Regions from separate parts of the Pantoea sp. C1E2 genome, predicted to be linked through region 3. Evidence: predicted binding sites of a transcription regulator. Region 3 holds the regulator's gene; each other region holds the start of a gene.
The links. Region 3 encodes PurR, which represses purine synthesis genes. Its sites were predicted from a motif close to CANGCAAACGTTTGCNTG; they were not measured.
Positions count from the first base shown of each region.

Region 1: gcvT (glycine cleavage system aminomethyltransferase GcvT) is a predicted target of PurR. The motif match lies at 2,684-2,701, and genes of this name have one in related genera.
Region 2: glyA (serine hydroxymethyltransferase) is a predicted target of PurR. The motif match lies at 2,536-2,553, and genes of this name have one in related genera.

Region 1 covers NZ_JBSZHT010000002.1:3,690,399-3,694,797, reverse strand. The annotation lists gene ubiH (2-octaprenyl-6-methoxyphenyl hydroxylase) at 1-999, shown strand, start outside; gene ubiI (FAD-dependent 2-octaprenylphenol hydroxylase) at 1,020-2,222, shown strand; gene gcvT (glycine cleavage system aminomethyltransferase GcvT) at 2,756-3,853, shown strand; gene gcvH (glycine cleavage system protein GcvH) at 3,873-4,259, shown strand; gene gcvP (aminomethyl-transferring glycine dehydrogenase) at 4,359-4,399, shown strand, end outside.
Region 2 covers NZ_JBSZHT010000002.1:3,449,485-3,453,883, forward strand. The annotation lists gene ACXI0A_RS16475 (3-phenylpropionate MFS transporter) at 1-1,017, opposite strand, end outside; gene glyA (serine hydroxymethyltransferase) at 1,169-2,422, opposite strand; gene hmpA (NO-inducible flavohemoprotein) at 2,760-3,944, shown strand; gene glnB (nitrogen regulatory protein P-II) at 3,994-4,332, opposite strand.
Region 3 covers NZ_JBSZHT010000002.1:2,144,708-2,149,106, reverse strand. The annotation lists gene ACXI0A_RS10505 (C40 family peptidase) at 95-883, shown strand; gene cydH (cytochrome bd-I oxidase subunit CydH) at 969-1,058, opposite strand; gene purR (HTH-type transcriptional repressor PurR) at 1,333-2,358, shown strand; gene punR (DNA-binding transcriptional activator PunR) at 2,355-3,266, opposite strand; gene punC (purine nucleoside transporter PunC) at 3,375-4,399, shown strand, end outside.

The DNA of each region.
Region 1 (4,399 bases), 1.5 Mb from region 3:
GCGGATATCGATGTGTGGCGCTCGCTCGCAGATTGCGGCACGCCGATCACGGATATTCACGTCTCCGATCGTGGTCACACCGGCTTTGTGCAGCTTAAAGCGGATGATTATCAGGTTCCGGCGCTTGGCCAGGTGGTTGAGCTGTTTGATGTAGGGCAGCGTCTGTTCCAGCGTCTGAAAAGTGCGCCAGGTGTGACGCTGCGCTGTCCGGATTACGTCACGGCGGTGGAGCGCACAGCAGAGTCTGTTACCGTAACCCTCAACAGCGGTGAGGCATTACAGGGTGCATTACTGGTGGCTGCCGATGGCTCTCGTTCACCACTTGCCGCATCCTGTGGCATCAACTGGCAACGGGACGATTATCAGCAGCTCGCCGTCATTGCCAACGTCACCACGCAGCAGCCGCATCAGGGCCGTGCATTTGAACGTTTTACCGAGCACGGTCCGCTGGCGCTGTTACCGATGTCTGGTAATCGCATGTCGCTGGTGTGGTGTCATCCTGTTGAGGCAGAAGCGACGGTGAAACAATGGGATGATGCAACATTCCTGCGCGAGCTTCAGCAGGCGTTTGGCTGGCGCTTAGGGCGTTTCACCCATGTCGGCCAGCGCGAAGTCTATCCGCTGGCGCTGCAAACCGCCGAACGTCAGGTGGCGCATCGTCTGGCGCTGGTGGGCAATGCGGCGCAAACCCTGCATCCGATTGCCGGACAGGGCTTTAATCTGGGATTGCGCGATGTGATGTCGCTGGCGGAAACGTTGGCAGGCGCGCATCGTCAACAGCAAGATACAGGCAGCTATGGCGTGTTGCAGCACTTCGCTGCACGGCGTCAACCCGATCGCGCCGCGACAATTGGCGTGACCGATGGATTGGTGCGGCTGTTTGCCAACCGTTATACGCCCTTAGTGGCGGGAAGAAATCTTGGGCTGGTGGCAATGGACCATCTGCCATGGCTGCGAAACCCACTTGCCGCGCGTACGCTCGGCTGGGTAAAGCGTTAAGCATGAATTAAGGGGCAGCAATGCAAACATTTGATGTGGCCATCGCCGGTGGCGGCATGGTAGGTCTGGCCGTCGCCTGCGGATTGCAGGGCAGCGGCCTGCGCGTTGCCGTGCTGGAAAAAGCACCTGAGCCACAATTTGATCCGGCGAGCGCCGCGTCAATTCGCGTCTCGGCGATCAACGCTGCCAGCGAACGCCTGCTGCAAAAACTGGACGTCTGGTCCAGCATCCTGGCGTTGCGTGCCAGCGCCTATCACGGCATGGAAGTGTGGGATCAGGACAGCTTTGGTTCCATCAGCTTTGATGATGAGCAGCAAGGCTTATCCCATCTCGGCCATATTATTGAAAATGAGGTGATTCACAGCGCACTGTGGCAGCGCGCCAGCCAGTGCAGCGACATCACCTTATTCGCGCCTGCGCAGTTACAGCAGGTGGCCTTTGGCGACAATGAAGCCTTTGTCACGTTACAGGACGGCAGCATGATGAGTGCGCGCCTGCTGATTGCCGCTGATGGCGCAAACTCCTGGCTGCGTGATAAAGCCGATATCCCGATTACCTTCTGGGATTACGATCATCACGCGCTGGTCGCGAATATTCGCACCGATATGCCGCACGATGCGATTGCGCGTCAGGTGTTCCATGGCGACGGTATTCTGGCGTTCCTGCCGATGCAGGACCCGCACCTGTGTTCCATCGTCTGGTCGCTGTCGCCGCAGGAAGCGGCCCGCGTGCAGTCTATGCCTGAAGCGCTGTTCAACCAGCATCTGTCGGTTGCCTTCGATATGCGCCTTGGCTTGTGCCATGTGGAAAGCGAGCGCAAAACCTTCCCGTTGATGGCGCGCTATGCCCGTAACTTTGCCGCGCACCGCCTGGCACTAGTGGGCGACGCCGCGCACACCATTCACCCGCTGGCCGGGCAGGGCGTAAACCTTGGCTTTATGGATGCCGCTGAACTGATCGGTGAGATCCGCCGTCTGCATCAGGAAGGCAAAGATATCGGGCAGCACCTGTATCTGCGCCGTTATGAGCGCAGCCGCAAACACAGCGCAGCGATGATGCTGGCGGGGATGCAGGGATTTCGCGAGTTATTCGCCGGTACTCACCCAGCGAAAAAGCTGCTGCGCGATGTGGGATTGAAACTGGCCGACACATTGCCGGGTGTCAAACCGATGATGCTGAAGCAGGCCATGGGGCTCAATGATATGCCCAGCTGGATTCGTTAAATCCCGCTCATAAGGCGCCGATTCAGGCGCCGTTTTTTTTGCTTGATTCACTGCCCCGTCATACCTGAAATCCATCCTGGTATTGCTCATGTCGTGATTGCTGGGACACAGCGGGTCAGTTAAAAAAACCGTACTTAAACTGCTTTTAACCCCTATGCACTGCTCTGGTGCGCCTCTGCACCCAAATTGCGCCTCGTTTGATTTATTCTAATTTTACCCATTGATTCGCATTATTTTAACTAATGATGATATTGGCGGCTCGCCGAACCATTTATTCGTACTGAGGTGCGCATTCCATTATCTGGCTGTGTTTGTGGTTCTTAATTGTATTTTATGCGTGGTTAATCACAAAAATGCAGTGATTTGTGCTGGCATGGGTTTGAGGTGTGCTAAGGGGATGGTACTGTTTCGCCCTCGTTTTCCTTATGGTTAATCGCCGCATTCGGTGGTAACTTCAGCACAAAGAGAACGTTTGCGTCAGCCTGCACAGGCGACGCAGGCGCGTCACACTCACTTGTTTTCACAGGATGGTTATGACTCAGCAAACGCCTCTATTCGAACAGCATCAGGCATGCGGTGCGCGCATGGTGGACTTCCATGGCTGGATGATGCCCCTGCATTACGGCTCGCAAATGGATGAGCACCACGTGGTGCGTAACGATGCCGGTATGTTTGATGTTTCCCACATGACCATCGTCGATCTGCGCGGTGCCCGCACCCGTGAATTCCTGCGTTATCTGCTGGCCAACGATGTCGCCAAACTGACGCAGCCCGGTAAAGCCCTCTACACCGGCATGCTGAATGCTTCGGCTGGCGTCATTGATGATTTGATTGTTTACTTTATGACCGAAGACTTTTTCCGCTTAGTGGTGAACTCCGCAACGCGTGAAAAGGATTTGGCGTGGATCAAACAGCACGCACAGCCGTTTGGCGTTGAAATTACTGAACGCGACGATCTGGCATTGATTGCGGTACAAGGCCCGGAAGCGCAGCAAAAAGCGCAGACGCTGTTCACTGCTGCACAACGTGAAGCCGTTGCGGGCATGAAACCGTTTTTTGGTGTGCAAAGCGAAAACCTGTTTATCGCCACCACTGGCTACACCGGTGAAGCCGGCTACGAAATTGCGATGCCGAACAGTGAAGCGGCCGATTTCTGGCAGAAATTGTTAGCGGCAGGCGTCAAACCTGCTGGCCTCGGCGCACGTGACACGCTGCGTCTGGAAGCAGGGATGAATCTCTACGGTCAGGAAATGGATGAAGGCGTTTCACCGCTGGCGGCCAACATGGGTTGGACTGTGAGCTGGGAACCTGCCGATCGCGATTTCATCGGCCGCGAGGCGTTAGAAGCGCAACGTGAAAAAGGCACCGAGAAGCTGGTGGGTTTGATCATGACCGAAAAAGGGGTGTTGCGTAACGGGTTATCGGTACGTTTCACCGACGAACAAGGTCAGCCACAGCAGGGTATCATTACCAGTGGTTCTTTCTCCCCGACGCTGGGTTACAGCATCGCGCTGGCACGTGTGCCAGCGGGCATTGGTGAGCAAGCGATTGTAGAGATCCGCAATCGTGAAATGCCGGTAAAAGTCACCAAACCGATTTTTGTTCGCGCCGGCAAGCCGGTCGCTCAGTAATTTTTCAGGAGAAATGGCGATGAGCAATGTGCCTAATGAATTGAAATACCGGGATAGTCACGAGTGGGTACGTAAAGAAGCCGATGGCACCTTCACCGTGGGAATCACCGAACACGCGCAGGAACTGCTGGGCGATATGGTGTTTGTGGATCTGCCTGATGTGGGCGCTACTTTTGCTGCCGGTGATGACTGTGCCGTCGCGGAGTCCGTGAAAGCCGCCTCAGATATCTATGCGCCGCTGAGCGGTGAAATCGTTGCCGTGAACGAAGAGCTGGCCGACGCACCGGAGCTGGTTAACAGCGAACCGTACGCGGCAGGCTGGTTGTTCCGTATCAAAGCCAGCGACGTTTCAGAACTTGATTCGATGCTTGACGCCGATGCCTATAAAGGCGCTATCGACGAGTAACCGGTAGTCATCGAAGGTGCTGCACTGCAGCGCCTTCTTTTTTATCTGCCTGATTTAATGCCATTTTTGTAACCCAGCCCGATTCAGGATTTACTGCAAATGACCCAGACTCTCAGCCAGCTTGAACATAACGGTGCTTT
Region 2 (4,399 bases), 1.3 Mb from region 3:
GCCGCCCATCGCCAGCGCAGAGTAAAGTGACTGCAAACGAATCACCTCAGCGCCCTTACGCGCGGCGATAAAGCGCATCGCCGCAAGATGGCACACGGTGAAGCTGCCACAGTGCAGAATCTGCGCAGCGATTAACAGTGGCAGCGCGGTGCTGGATCCCAGCATCACCCAGCGCACTAACGCACAGACACACGAAAGCAGCAGCAGATCACGGGCACTCCAGCGGCGGAACAGTCGGTTGCTGAAAGCAAAGACCACGATTTCGGCCACCACACCCAACGACCATAAATAGCCAATCACGGTGGCCGAGTAACCCGCCTCCTGCCACCAGATGGCGCTGAAGCTGTAATAGGCCGCGTGCGCCCCCTGCATCAATGTCACGCACAACATAAAGCGCCACACCGCATTCTCACGCAGCAGATCGCGCCACGCCGACCACCCGCCGCTGGCTCCCTGCCGTGCATCGCCCTGCGGGCGCGTTTCCGGCGGCAGCATCATGCCAGACAGCATCACCAGCACACCCATGCTCAGTAAGACCAAAATCGCCTGTGATGACCATGCGCTGACTAACATGCCGGTCAGTGCGGAGCTAATTACAAACGCCAGCGATCCCCATAAACGCACCGGGCCATAGGCAAGGCCGATTTGCTGTGTCCAGGTCGCTGCCAGCGCATCGCTCAACGGCACAAGCGGTGAGAAGAACAGGTTGAAGCCCACCATGACCAGCAGCAGCCATAACCATTGGCCGCCAAACCAGAATCCGACAGCAAACAGGCACGTCATTAAGGCCAGTAAACGTAAAGCGACAATCAGCTGAGAAGGATTTTTGACCTGCGAGGCAATCAATAAACTGCCAACGAATCGCGCCACCATACCGCAACCGAGCAGCAGGCCGATTTTTTCAGCATCCAAGCCAATACCTTTGAGCCAGACGCTCCAGAAAGGTAAGTAGATGCCGTAACAGAAGAAGTAGGTGAAGTAGCTGAGTCCCAGCCATCTGGCCGATCCGATGGTCATTTTGCCTCCCACAGGCATGTCGGCTGCGCCCGCAGCCCGTTGGGCCGCTACTTTGTCAGACGCTTGGGAAAAAGTGAAATAAAAGGTCGGATAGCGCGCATAAAAAAAGGATGGCCAGCGCCATCCTCTTTCATCACATCAGCGTGCCAAATCAGGCATACACAGGCAGACGCGCGCAGATATCCAGCACTTTCTGCTTAGTGCGCTCGATGGTCGCTTCGTCGTTGATGTTGTCCAGCACGTCAGCAATCCAGCCAGCCAGTTCGCGAACTTCTGCTTCTTTGAAGCCACGACGGGTGACTGCTGGGGTACCGATACGAACACCTGAGGTCACAAACGGGCTCTTCGGATCGTTTGGTACGCTGTTTTTGTTAACGGTGATGTTGGCACGGCCCAAAGCAGCATCCGCTTCTTTACCGGTCAGGTTTTTGCTCACCAGATCGATCAGGAACAGATGGTTATAAGTACCGCCTGAAACGATGTTGTAGCCACGCTCCAGCAGAACCTCAACCATTGCTTTGGCGTTTTTAGCCACTTGCTGCTGGTAAGATTTGAACTCTGGCTCCATCGCTTCTTTGAACGCCACCGCTTTACCAGCGATTACGTGCATCAACGGACCACCCTGACCACCCGGGAACACCGCGGAGTTCAGTTTTTTGTACAGGTCTTCGTCGCCGTTTTTCGCCAGAATCAGACCGCCACGTGGACCCGCGAGGGTTTTGTGGGTGGTTGAGGTGACGATGTGAGCATGTGGAACCGGGTTCGGGTACACATCAGCCGCGATCAGACCGGCAACGTGCGCCATGTCAACGAACAGGTATGCGCCCACGCTATCAGCGATTTCGCGCATTTTTGCCCAGTCGCACACGCCAGAATAAGCGGAGAAACCACCCACGATCATTTTTGGCTTATGGGTTTGAGCCAGTTCAGCCAGTTCGTCGTAGTTGATTTTGCCGGTTTCGTCGATGCCGTAAGGGATGACGTTATACAGCTTGCCAGACAGGTTCACTGGAGAACCGTGGGTCAGGTGACCACCGTGCGCCAGGTTCATACCGAGGATGGTGTCGCCCGGCTGCAGCAGCGCAGTGTAAACCGCGAAGTTAGCCTGAGAACCAGAGTGTGGCTGCACGTTGGCAAAATCTGCGCCAAACAGCTCTTTGGCGCGGTCGATGGCCAGCTGCTCAACGATATCAACGTATTCACATCCGCCGTAGTAGCGTTTGCCCGGATACCCTTCCGCATATTTGTTGGTGAGCTGTGAACCTTGCGCCTGCATTACGCGTGGGCTGGTGTAGTTTTCAGAAGCAATCAGTTCAATGTGCTCTTCCTGACGCACCTTCTCTTGCTCCATAGCCTGCCACAACTCGGCATCATAATCGGCAATGTTCATATCACGCTTTAACATCCGGCATCTCCTGACTAGCTAACTTTTTAACGGCAGTTTAAGCCCCGGCAAGGGGCGAAGGCCAACAGTGTAAACGGTTTTGACAGGTGACGGTAGCGCCAATCCCCTCTTTTTACGCAAACGATTGGCACGGCGCTGGAACGGGTTTTTTACGCATTTTTGCAAGCCTGTAAATCACGATATTTGCTCACGCTGGAGGGGAATATTTTTCAGGTTTGTGGGCCAGCTTCCAGCTTCAGTGCTTAACCCGCAAGCAAAACAGGGGATTTACAGGCCAGGTGAACGATCATAAGATGTATTTAAAATACATGTTTAACTTCACTGTGAGGCATTCACCATGCTAGATGCGCAAACTATCGCTACCGTTAAGTCATCCCTGCCCGCTATTGCTCAGCTTGGCCCGCAACTCACCGGACATTTCTATCAGCGTTTATTAACGCAACATCCGGAACTGAAAAACGTCTTCAATATGAATAATCAGCGCAGCGGTAATCAGCGTGAGGCGCTGTTTAATGCCGTTGTTGCGTATGGCAGCAACCTGGAGAATCTGGCGGTGCTGCTGCCGGCGGTAGAGAAGATTGCGCAGAAACACACCAGCCTGAATATTCAGCCGGCGCAATATGCGGTGGTGGGTGAAACATTGCTGGCGACCATCGAAGAGCTTCTTAATCCCGGCGATGACGTTTTGCAGGCGTGGGGAAAAGCTTACGGCGTGCTTGCCGATGTTTTTATCCAGCGTGAAGAGGCTATCTACCGCGAATCGGAAGAGAAAGTCGGCGGCTGGCGTGGCGCACGTGACTTCCGTATCCGCGCTATCAACAATGAAAGCTCTGTGATCAAAAGCTTTGAACTGGTACCCAACGATGGTCAGCCCGTAGCCGATTTTCTGCCCGGACAATATCTGGCCGTTAGTCTGCGACCTGAAGGTAATGAGAATATCCAGCATCGCCAGTATTCACTCACCCATTTACCCAACGCTAAATCCTACCGTATTGCGGTGAAGCGCGAGGAGCACGGCAGCGTTTCTGGCTGGCTCCACGCTAATGCGAAGGTGGGTGATATTGTGCAATGTGCTGCACCAGCGGGTGATTTCTATCTGCAGACTGAAGCAAAAGCGCCGATCACGCTGATTTCTGCGGGTGTGGGTCAAACCCCGATGCTGGCGATGTTAGCCAGCCTGGCCGAGCAGCAGTATGCGGGCGCGGTTAACTGGCTGCATGCGGCCGAATGTGGTTCGCAGCATGCTTTTGCGGATGAAGTACAAGCCACAGGCGCACGCCTGCCACACTTCTCCAGCCATATCTGGTATCGCCAGCCTGAAAGCCAGGACAGTGGCCGTTATGATGCGCGGGGATTAATGGATCTCGCGGGCATTTCCAGCGAATTGAATCAGGCTGACCGCCAGTTCTGGCTGTGCGGACCGCTGCCATTTATGCAGTTTGTCGCGCGTCAGTTGGTTGATGCCGGCGTCGGTGCCGATCGCATCCATTATGAAGTCTTTGGCCCACACAAAGTGCTGTAAACAAAAAAGCCTGCGCAATGCAGGCTTTTAAACAGGCTAGCGAAGGGGCTCAAATCGCCTCTTCATCCTCTTCACCGGTACGAATACGCACCACGCGCGCCACATCGAACACAAAGATTTTGCCGTCGCCGATTTTACCGGTCTGCGCGGTTTTCATAATGGCTTCAACGCAGGTGTCGACGATGTCATCACCTACCACCATTTCGATTTTCACTTTTGGCAGAAAATCGACCATGTACTCTGCACCACGATACAGCTCAGTATGGCCTTTCTGGCGACCAAAGCCCTTTACTTCACTGACCGTCATCCCGGTGATGCCCACTTCGGCCAGAGCTTCGCGCACATCATCGAGTTTGAATGGTTTAATAATTGCATCGATCTTTTTCATGACGGATCCTTTTTTCACTCCCTCCATGATGGACGGATAACAAATAGTATAACCCGTCCTACTTCAA
Region 3 (4,399 bases):
GGATTAGAATTGCTTCGGCGCTGATCGTTGATCAGATTTCTCTTACTCTGCCGCAGCCTGCTTTTTGCCAGACTGCTTAACCTGTAACCGGACTATGCGTTTACTGATTACGCTTTTCATACTGGCTTTTGCGCAACTGTTTTTTAACGTGGCTTCTGCTTCCCAGCATGCCCCGATTAATGCCAGTTTGCATAATGCCGAGAAAAAAAGTGCGCGCGAAGATGAGCGCCGCAAGCGACGCCCGGTTAAAACAACGGCTAAAAAGTCTCGCCTGACGACTACCGTGCAGAAACTCAAGCTGAAAAAGCAGACTAAGACCGAAACCGCCTTAAACAAAACCAGCCGCAAAAAATCCCTGCTTAAATCGCCATCGAAAAAGTATGGCCATCAACGCCTCGCGAAAAAGTCTGCTGATGTGGATGATGAAGTTCAGGGGCTGACCGGCATCAAGATGAGCAAAACCCACCGTCTGCGCTATCAGAAAGCTCGTGAAACCGCCATGACGAAGCTGATGGGACAGTTGGGTAAACCTTATCAGTGGGGCGGCACTTCCCCACACACCGGTTTCGATTGCAGTGGTCTGGTGTGGTATGCCTATAAAGATCTCGTGAAATACAAATTCCCGCGCACGGCGAATGAGATGTATCACCTGCACGATGCCTCGCCCATTAAGCGCGAGCTGCTGGAAAAAGGGGATTTGGTGTTCTTCCGCATTAATAACCGCGGGACGGCCGATCATGTTGGCGTCTACCTCGGCAACGGTAAATTTATACAGTCACCCCGTACTGGTAAAGACATTCAGATTAGCGCATTAGGCGAAGACTACTGGCAGAAACACTATGTGGGTGCGCGCCGTATGATGACACCAAAAACCATTCGCTAGTTGTTGCGCAACATTCTGTGGCATTGGCCACAAAAAAAGCCGGACGCTTAATCAGTGCCGGCTTTTTTTATTGATGCGTTTTGTATTAATGAAGAATGGCTGTAAAGCTAAACGCAATAATCATCAACAGTGCGCCAACCGTGGTCATTAGCGCCAGCTTTAGATCTGTACTCATCACTACTCCTTAGTCACACATTTATTAGGGTTAAAACAATTTTCGCACAGCGGTGGGCAAAAATCTCGTCTTATCCGCGTTGGCTTGCTAGAATCGCCGCCTTTCGTTGCGCAACTGATTTTGCGCATGCTGTATTTACAGCCTGCTGAAGTGATTTTCCCTGCCTGAAACGGCAGATTTGCCCCCCATTTTAGGGCGTAAAACCCTTCGCAGACGCAAACGTTTAACAATATACTTATCAGTGAGTTGTGATAAGCCGGGGAGTACCTTTTTCATGGCAACAATTAAAGATGTAGCGAAACGCGCTGGGGTATCCACCACCACCGTTTCGCATGTCATCAACAAAACGCGTTTTGTCGCAGAAGAAACGCGTAACGCCGTATGGGAAGCGATTAAAGAACTACACTATTCGCCGAGCGCCGTTGCGCGCAGTTTGAAGGTGAATCACACCAAAACGCTGGGACTGTTAGCCACGTCCAGCGAAGCGCCCTATTTTGCCGAAATCATCGAAGCGGTTGAAAACCACTGTTTTGAACGCGGCTACACCTTGATTCTGGGTAACGCGCATAACGATCTGCAAAAGCAGCGTGCTTACCTCTCAATGATGGCGCAAAAGCGCGTTGATGGTCTGTTGGTGATGTGCTCTGAGTATCCTGCCGATCTGCTGCAGATGCTGGAAGAGAACCGCAATATTCCGATGGTGGTCATGGACTGGGGCGCCTCGCGTGGCGACTTCACCGATACCGTGCAGGATAACGCCTTCCAGGGCGGTTATCTGGCCGGACGCTACCTTATCGAGCGTGGCCACCGAGATATCGGTGCGATTCCGGGTCAGATGGAACGCAACACGGGCGGCGGTCGTCATGCAGGCTTTCTGCAGGCGATGAGCGAAGCCGGCGTAACTGTGCGTCCGGAGTGGGTGGTTCAGGGCGACTTCGAGCCAGAATCGGGTTATCAGGCGATGCAGCAAATTCTCAATCAGAAGCAGCGTCCGACTGCCGTGTTCTGCGGTGGCGATATCATGGCGATGGGCGCGATATGTGCCGCCGATGAGATGGGACTGCGCGTGCCGCAGGATATCTCCGTCATTGGCTATGATAACGTGCGCAACGCCCGTTATTTCACCCCTGCGCTCACCACAGTCCACCAACCGAAAGCGGAGTTGGGCAAAAAGGCCCTCGAAATGCTGCTGGATCGCATCACCAGCAAGCGCGAAGAGCCACAGACCATTGAGGTGCAGCCAACATTGATTGAGCGACGTTCCGTGGGGGACGGTCCGTTCCGCGATTACCGCCGTTAAGGCTGATTTTCGCTGAGCCATTCGTGGTTCAGCGTTTCCGCATCGCCGAGATAAGCGAGTAACCACGCCAGCGCCGGTGACGCGCGCTGTTCTGACCAACTGACGCAGCAGGGACTTTCCGGAAACGGCTGCGGCAGTGATAGCTCAACCAACGCCCCCCTATCAAGTAATGGCCGCGCCAGGTGGCCCGGCACCATCCCCACGCACAGTCCCGCCTGTAAACAATCCATCCCCGTTTCCCACTCTGGCACCACCAGACGTCGCTGATTATCCAGCGTCCAGGTCATGCGTCTTGGCAATGCGCGAGACGTATCTTCCAGCACCAGTGATGGCCAGGCACGCAGCGCCTCTTCATTGAGATCGCTATGCGCCGCCAGGGGATGGCCGGGACTGACCACACAACGCCAGTTGAGGGCGCCCATATCCTGAAATGCAAAACGGCCACCCACCGGAATCGCCTGAGTGGCGCCAATCGCCACATCAACACGCCCGTCGGCCAGGGCATCCCATACACCGTTAAACACTTCGTAGCTGATGATCAATTCCATGTCCGGAAAATGACGGTAGAAGTCCTTCACCAGCTGCCGGGTACGCTGTGGTTTTACAATGCAATCCACGGCAATACTGAGCTGTCCACGCCAGCCATTCGCCAGTTGCTGACACTGTCTGCGTGTTGCCAGCATTTTTTTGATAACAGATCGCCCTTCACGTACAAAATGCTCGCCCGCCGGGGTTAAAACCACCTCACGGTGCTGACGTTCAAACAATGGCACCGCCAACCAGGTTTCCAACTGGCGCACCGTATAGCTTATGGCAGAGGGCACGCGATGTAACTCCTGCGCCGCCGCACTAAAACTGCCATTGCGCGCGACCGCATCAACCACTTCCAGCGCATATTCAGACCACATATTTTAGCCTTCAAAAATTTTAACAGCACTGCGCAAATATTAGCGTTTCACAAAGAATGACGCACTCTTTTACACTCCCCGGCGTTCAATCTGCCAATGAGAAACACTATGTTGTCGTCAAAAGGATTTATGCCCTATCTTGCCGTGCTCAGCATGCTCGGCTTCCTCGCCACGGATATGTATCTGCCTGCTTTTGGAGATATGCAGCGTGACTTTGCCACCGCGCCGGGCACCATTAGCGCCAGCCTCAGTCTTTTTCTCGGTGGATTTGCCTGCGCACAGGTATTTTGGGGGCCGCTGTCAGACCGCTTTGGACGTAAACCGATTTTATTGGCAGGTTTAACGATTTTTGCCTTGGGTTGCCTCGGGATGTTGTGGGTGACCGACGTTAACATGATGCTGGCACTGCGCTTTGTGCAGGCTGTGGGCGTGTGTGCCGCCGCCGTAAGCTGGCAGGCGCTGGTAGTCGATCGCTACCCCAAAGCCCAGGCCAACAAAGTTTTCGCCACCATTATGCCGCTGGTTGCCCTATCCCCCGCTCTGGCACCTCTACTGGGCGCGTGGCTGATGGGTCATTTCCACTGGCGTAGCATCTTTATCGCGCTGACAATTATCACCGTGCTGCTGATCATCGGTACATTTCAGCTTGCCGCGCCTAAAAAAACCAAAGCTGATAATACGCCGCAACCCGGCTGGCTGAATTTGCTCACCACGCGCATCTACAGCGGTAACGTGCTGATTTACTCCGCCTGTTCCGCCAGTTTCTTTGCCTGGCTAACCGGTTCGCCGTTTATTCTGGCTTCTGCGGGTTTAACTCCCGCCGATATTGGTCTGAGCTACATTCCACAAACTATTGCGTTTCTGATTGGTGGCTTTAGTTGCCGTGCGATGCTGAGCCGATATCAGGGATCACAGTTGCTGCCGTGGTTGTTGGTGCTGTATAGCCTGAGTATTTTGAGTCTGTTTGTTGTCGCGATGATGCCCGCGCCTTCTTTGATTGCACTGCTGCTGCCTTTCTGCGGTATGGCACTGTCTAATGGCGCCATCTATCCGATTGTCGTTTCCAGCGCCTTAGCGCCTTTCCCGCACGCCACAGGCAAAGCAGCAGGCTTACAAAACCTGTTACAACTGGG